Regions from separate parts of the Streptomyces sp. NPDC052012 genome, predicted to be linked through region 2. Evidence: riboswitches for the same ligand, from Rfam matches in the RefSeq annotation. Region 2 holds a riboswitch; each other region holds the start of a gene.

Region 1 (2,194 bases), on a different contig from region 2:
GCCTCGAAGGCGCCCGTGGAGGCGCCGGACGGGACGGCGGCACGACCCGTGCTGCCGTCGTCGAGGCCGACCTCGACCTCGACCGTGGGGTTGCCTCGGGAGTCCAGGATTTCCCGGGCTACGACGACGTCGATGGACGGCACGAGCATCTCCTTCTTGGATGTGACGCGAGTGGGCAGGGCCATGGTGGCTCTGCGAGACCGAGCCTAACCGGCTCCGGGCGATCGGCCATCCGGTCGCCCATCCCATGGACAGAACCGAGCGTAAATTGTTTCCGAACGGAACAAATACGGTTTCCCAAAAAAGCCCGCCCCGGTGCGTACGGGGGAACACGCACCGGGGCGGGCGGACTGTGGGCGCGCCGCTCGCTCGCGGGCGCCGCGGGGCCGCTGCTTACTTCAGGTGCAGCTGCTGGCCCGGGTAGATGAGGTCGGCGTCCTCGACGATGTCGTCGTTCAGCTTGAACAGCTTCTCCCAGCCGCCCTTGACGCCGTGCTCCTCGGCGATGGAGCTGAGGGTGTCACCCTTGACGACCTTGTACTCGCCGTCGCCCTTCTCGACCTTCTCGCCGGTCGGGGTGGTGACGGTCTTCTTCTCGGCCTTCTTCTCGGCCTTCGGCGCCGGGCGCTCGGTGGAGCGGGACGCCTTCTGCTCGGTGGTGCGCTCGGCGGAGGTGTCGGCCTTCGGGGCCGGGGTCTCGGCGGCGGCACCGGTGTACGCGGCGTTGGACAGGTTCTTGCCGCAGACCGGCCAGGCGCCCTTGCCCTGGCCCGCGAGGACCTTCTCGGCGATCTCGATCTGCTGCGCCTTGGTGGCCTGGTCGGCGGTGGCGGCGTACTTCGTGCCGCCGTACGCGGCCCAGGTGGAGGCGGAGAACTGCAGACCGCCGTAGTAGCCGTTGCCGGTGTTGATGGACCAGTTGCCGCCCGACTCGCACTGGGCGACGGCGTCCCACTCGGAGGCGGTGGCGGCGGAGGCCGAGCCGGCCGCCATCAGCGGGGCGGCGACGGCGGCGCCGGTGACACCGGCGATGGCGATGGCGCGGGTGGCCTTGGACGGACGACGGTGCTTGCCCTTGCCGGAAAACAACATGGATGGATCCCCTCACCGACGCCTGCGAGGTGAGCTGTCGGGTTCGGGCCGGTTGAGTTGCCCGGCCACGTCCCTCACGGGACGCGGCTACACCCCGAGCCGCGATCCGGTGTCAACCACCGGAAAGGGCACTTACCTTGGGTCCCCCGCTCCTGCCTACGGCGCATGACGCGACGACTGTTCCCGTGCTGCCACTGGCAGGATTCGGCGTGGCGGCAGACGGGGCTCGCGGTGACGAGCGGTCACGACCGTAGACACGCGCTCGGCCGATTTTCAAAGACGATCAGGGCTTCTGAGACCTATCTCTCACCGCGTTTATATCGGGCATTCAGCTCGAACCGTGACGTCAACTACCGCCCGGTCCGGGCGTTTTCGCCCGTCACTTTTCGCCCGGTTCGACCCCGACCTCAAGCGTCTGACCGGGGAGGATGAGGTTCGGGTCGGCGCCGACGGTCTGCTCGTTGCCCGTGTACAGGGCGCGCCATCCACCGTCCACCTCAAGGGAGTCGGCGATGGACCAGAGACTGTCCCCCGGACGAACGACATACGAGCCGTCGGCGTCGTCCGCGGGGCGCGAGGCGTGACGGCCGGACGATTCCGCCGTACGGTCCCGCCCTTCGCCCTCCTCGGCACTGGGGCCGCGGTGGCGACCGGTGCCGGTGTCGGTCAGCGCGGAAGAGCCGTCATCCTGACCCGACTTGTCCGGTTCATCACTACCGGTGGCCTGTGAGGCGGTGAGCGAGGCGCTGGGTTCCGTCTCGACATCAGTGGACTTGTCCGACTTGGGCGATTCGCTGACCGAGGCTTCCGAGCCCTCGTTGCCTTCCGTGGCCGAGGGTGACGGCGAGGAAGAAGCCGACGATTCGCTGGAGTCGGGCATTCCGGACGAGTCCGTCGTGTCCGTCGCGTCCGGGGAGTCCGTGGGCTGCGGGGACTCGGCGGATTCCGCGGAGTCCGTGGGGGTCGGGGACGGCGAGCCCACGCCGGTGTCGACGTCCGCGGACTCGGAGCCCTGCTCCAGCCCGGCGAGCAGTCCGCATGTGCGCCAGGCTCCGACGCCCTGGTCGGCGAGGATCCGCTCGGCGACCGCTATCTGCTGGCC
Region 2 (2,194 bases):
TCGGTGAGCCGGCTGCCGCGCTCGTAGACACCGGCGACGATGTCGTCCCGGATCGCCGTGCACACCGAGTGCGCGGGAATACGCATGACCGACCTCCGGCTTAATCCCCGTGAAACGTCGACGATGGACGTGTTGTTCCGTGACTCTATTGCAATCCGGAGGAATTTCCGACGGCGGGCCGGAATCCATACTTGTTTTTTGGACAACCGGCCCCTTCGGACGCCGAAAGCCCCGGCTCGGGGAGCCGGGGCCACGGGGGGGAGGTCGGCGCGTCCTCAGAGGATCACGCCGTTGCGCGCCTCAGAGGTTCACGCCGTGCGCGCGGAGGTAGGCGACGGGGTCGATGTCGGAGCCGTACTCGGCGCTCGTCCGGGCCTCGAAGTGCAGATGCGCGCCGGTGACGTTGCCGGTGGCGCCGGAGTGGCCGATCTGCTGGCCCGGGGTGACCTGCTGGCCGACCGAGACGCCGATGGAGGACAGGTGGCCGTACTGGGTGTAGGTGCCGTCGTTCATCTTGATGACGACCTGGTTGCCGTACGCCCCGCCCCAGCCGGCCTCCACGACGGTGCCCGTGCCGACCGACTGGACGGGCGTGCCGCTCGCGGCGTGGAAGTCGACACCGGTGTGGCTGCCGGACGACCAGACGGCGCCGCCGGCCTTGTAGCCGGTCGAGACGTAGGAGCCGGGTATCGGGGAGACGAAGGTGTTCAGGCGCTTGCGCTCGGCCTCACGCGCGGCGCGCTCCTTCTCGGCGCGGGCCTTCGCGGCCTCCTCGGCCGCCTTCTCGCGGGCCGCCTCCTCGGCGGCCTTCCGCGCGGCCGCCTCCGCGGCCTCACGCGCGGCCTCGTGCTGGGCGGCCGCCTGGGCGTCGATCCGGTCGGCGACCGCGTCGCCCATGGTGATGACGGGGGTGAGGCCGGTCTGTGCGGCGGCGGGCTCGGCGGCGAGCGCGGGGGCGGCGAGAGAGCCGACGACGCCGGTGGTGGTGAGGGCCGCTACGCCCGCCGCACGCGCGGTGCCGCGCTGGATCCGGCTGGGACGACGGTGCTTCCCCGTGGCGCGGGTGAACGCCATGTACAGGCTGGTCCTTTCCTTCCCTCTCGCCTACCGGGTTAGCTGACGGGTTCGGAGCAGGAAGGTCTCCTACGGACCCCCTCGCGGTGCGCGCGGGCGCCCGATTCACCCCAGGGACTGCGTATGGGTCCCCGGCTCCCCTGGCTCGCGCCGTACGGGGACTCGGCGATGACTGTCCGGTGCCGCGGGTGCGGCGCACTGCCTGACGAACAGCCCGGACGACGCTAAACGGGGCGTCTTTCAATTCCCAAACGGATACCGGTTTTTGTAGCGCATCCCACAGGGCAGACAGGCAACCTCCGCCCCAATTCGGACATAAGCAGGCCCTGGTGACTTTCGCGTCACCAGGGCCTCACACGCGGGTGTGCCGAGCCGGGTCCGGTCCCGTCGTCTACTCGGCCGCCACGACGGTGACTTCACCGATGCCGAGGGCCTCCACCGGGGCCTTGATCTGCGCCGCGTCACCGACGAGGACGGTCACCAGGCGGTCCACCGGGAAGGCGTTGACGACCGCCGCGGTGGCCTCCACCGTGCCGGTCGCGGCCAACTGCCGGTACAGCTCGGCCTGGTAGTCGTCGGGCAGGTGCTGTTCGACCTGGTCGGCCAGGGTGCTCGCGACGGCCGCCGCGGTCTCGTACTTGAGCGGCGCCACGCCGACCAGATTCTGCACGGCGACGTCCCGCTCGGCGTCGGTGAGCCCCTCCGCGGCGAGCGTGCGCAGCACCGTCCACAGGTCCTGCAGGGCGGGTCCGGTGTTCGGGGTGTCCACGGAGCCGCTGATGGCGAGCATGGCCGCACCCGTGCCGTCCGGTGCGGACCTGAGCACCTGCGTGAACGCCCGTACGCCGTAGGTGTAGCCCTTCTCCTCGCGCAGCACGCGGTCCAGGCGGGAGGTGAGGGTGCCGCCGAGGCAGTACGTGCCGAGCACCTGCGCGGGCCACACGCGGTCGTGCCGGTCCGGGCCGATCCGGCCGATCAGCAGCTGCGTCTGGACGGCGCCCGGACGGTCCACGATCACGACGCGGCCGGTGTCGTCCGCGATCACCGGCGGGACGGGCCGCGGCTCGGCCGTCGAGCCGGTCCAGGTGCCGAGCGTGTCGCCGAGCAGCGCGTCCAGGTC
Region 3 (2,194 bases), on a different contig from region 2:
CGAGCTTCTTGGACTCCCGGCGCAGGATGCGCACGCACGCGCTGTGGAAGGTCATCACCCACATCGCGTGGGCGCGCGGGCCGACGAGCTGCTCGACGCGCTCCTTCATCTCGCCGGCGGCCTTGTTGGTGAAGGTGATCGCGAGGATCTGTCCCGGGTGGACGTCCCGCTCCGCGAGCAGATAGGCGATGCGGTGGGTGAGCACCCGGGTCTTGCCGGAGCCGGCACCGGCCACGATGAGCAGCGGGGAGCCGGAGTGCACGACGGCGGCGCGCTGGTTGTCGTTCAGCCCGTCCAGGAGGGCAGCGGAGTCCGTCACCGGGCGCGGGGCGCCGTCGCGGTAGTACGCCTCCCGCTCCGGCGGCAGGTCGAACTTCCCGCCGAACAGATCGTCCGGGATCGGCTCCGGTACGTGATCGTCCTCGGGTGGTGGCGGCGGCTCGTCCGCGGGGCCCCGCTGGGCCTGGAGGTTCGCCAGGAAGCTGTCGTCAAAGAGGCTGCTCATCGCTCTCCGAGTCTAGGGCGCACCACCGACAGCCCGGGGCCGCCCTGGGAACATCCCCGGATTCGGCGACCCTCCCGCGCACGCCTCGCCTTCCGGCACGACCCGTGCAGCACACATGCACCCTGTGTGACCCGCGTCATCAGGTCACGAAAATGTATCGGGCATATCACCCACCAACCTTCACAGGGGCCACACCAGTTGGCTACGGTGCGGGCGGGCCGTACGACCCCCACCGGCGAACCTCGCCGGGCCGCACGGCCTCCGCCGAGTCCGTCACTGCCGCCCGCGGCAGCCGGAGCCGGGGACCCGACCGAGACCTGGGGTGAATCGGCTCACTCCCGCGCGGAGCGGCCGTAGGGCAACCCTTCCGAAGCACCAACCGCCCGAACCCGACAGCTAACCCGGTAGGCGGAACACGGAAGGAGTCGCCTCCCTTGGCGTCGCACCGCAAGTCACGCACCCCCGGCACGCGCGTGGCAGGCATACGCACCCCCGCCCTCGCCACGGCGGCCCTGACCTCCGTGGCCCTGCTGTCCCAGACGGCGGACGCCGCCCCCTCGGACGACAAGCCGAGCCTCGAAGAGGTCGAGAAGAAGGTCGACGACCTGTACCGGCAGGCGGAGTCGGCGACCGAGAAGTACAACGCGGCCAAGGAGAAGACCGCGAAGCAGCGCAAGCGCGTCGACACCCTCCTCGACGACGTCGCCCAGCGCACCCAGAAGCTCAACGAGGCGCGGGAGGAGCTGGGTTCCTACGCCGCCGCCCAGTACCGCACCGGCGCCGGTGTGTCGAACACCGCGACCTTCCTGCTCGCGGACTCGCCGCAGGACGTCTTCGACCAGAACCATCTGATGAGCCGGATGACCGGCCGCCAGAAGGAAGCGGTCGACGACTACGTCACGCAGCAGTCCGAGACGATGAAGAAGCGCAAGGAGGCCACCGAGAGCCTCGAGACGCTCACCGAGTCGCAGAGCGACCTGAGGACCGCCAAGGCCACGGTCCAGAAGAAGCTCGCCGACGCGCGTGAGCTGATGTCGAAGCTGACCGCCGAGGAGAAGGCGCGGCTCGCGGCGATCGAGAAGAAGAAGCAGGAGGAGGCCGCCCGCAAGGCCGCCGAGCTCGCCCGGCAGCAGGAGGAGCAGCGCGAGGCCCAGCAGGAGGCGGCCCAGCAGGAGGCGTCTCAGCAGGAGAGCGGCGGCTCGTCCGGTTCCGCCGGCACCACCACGCCGCCCGCGGCGGACTCGTCGTACTCCGTCAAGGCCGAGAAGGCCCTCGCCTTCGCCCGCGCGCAGATCGGCAAGCCGTACGTCTGGGGCGCCACCGGCCCCGGCTCCTACGACTGCTCAGGTCTGACCCAGGCCGCCTGGAAGGCCGCCGGGGTGACCATCCCGCGCACCACCTACGACCAGGTCGACGCCGGCACGACGGTCCCGGTGTCCCAGGCGCAGCCCGGTGACCTCGTCTTCTTCTACGACGACATCACCCACGTGGGCATCTACATCGGCAACGGCATGATGATCCACGCCCCGAAGCCGGGCACGTACGTGCGCGAGGAGTCGATCTACTACGACGGCGCGTCCTCGATCCACAGCGTGGTACGCCCTGCCTGACGCGGCCGGGGCGGGGCCTCTCCCGTCCGCCGCCCGGGTCCCGAGGCTGCGGACCAGGTCAGGTCCACAGCACCGCGAT

The links. Region 2 has a riboswitch for cyclic di-AMP ahead of AB0412_RS29010 (M23 family metallopeptidase). Riboswitches for the same ligand answer to the same signal wherever they lie in the genome.
Region 1: it holds a riboswitch for cyclic di-AMP, as region 2 does, so the genes downstream of both, AB0412_RS32455 (transglycosylase family protein) here and AB0412_RS29010 (M23 family metallopeptidase) in region 2, are expected to answer to the same signal.
Region 3: it holds a riboswitch for cyclic di-AMP, as region 2 does, so the genes downstream of both, AB0412_RS31295 (NlpC/P60 family protein) here and AB0412_RS29010 (M23 family metallopeptidase) in region 2, are expected to answer to the same signal.

Annotation. Positions count from the first base shown of each region.
Region 1 covers NZ_JBFAXA010000032.1:23,093-25,286, forward strand. Annotated here, with positions in the region: gene eno (phosphopyruvate hydratase) at 1-143, opposite strand, end outside; gene AB0412_RS32455 (transglycosylase family protein) at 394-1,092, opposite strand; cyclic di-AMP (ydaO/yuaA leader) riboswitch at 1,097-1,266, opposite strand; gene AB0412_RS32460 (transglycosylase family protein) at 1,472-2,194, opposite strand, start outside.
Region 2 covers NZ_JBFAXA010000024.1:9,043-11,236, forward strand. Annotated here, with positions in the region: gene AB0412_RS29005 (GntR family transcriptional regulator) at 1-86, opposite strand, end outside; gene AB0412_RS29010 (M23 family metallopeptidase) at 301-1,074, opposite strand; cyclic di-AMP (ydaO/yuaA leader) riboswitch at 1,087-1,252, opposite strand; gene AB0412_RS29015 (pitrilysin family protein) at 1,466-2,194, opposite strand, start outside.
Region 3 covers NZ_JBFAXA010000028.1:88,996-91,189, forward strand. Annotated here, with positions in the region: gene pcrA (DNA helicase PcrA) at 1-505, opposite strand, end outside; cyclic di-AMP (ydaO/yuaA leader) riboswitch at 758-931, shown strand; gene AB0412_RS31295 (NlpC/P60 family protein) at 940-2,115, shown strand; gene AB0412_RS31300 (hypothetical protein) at 2,174-2,194, opposite strand, start outside.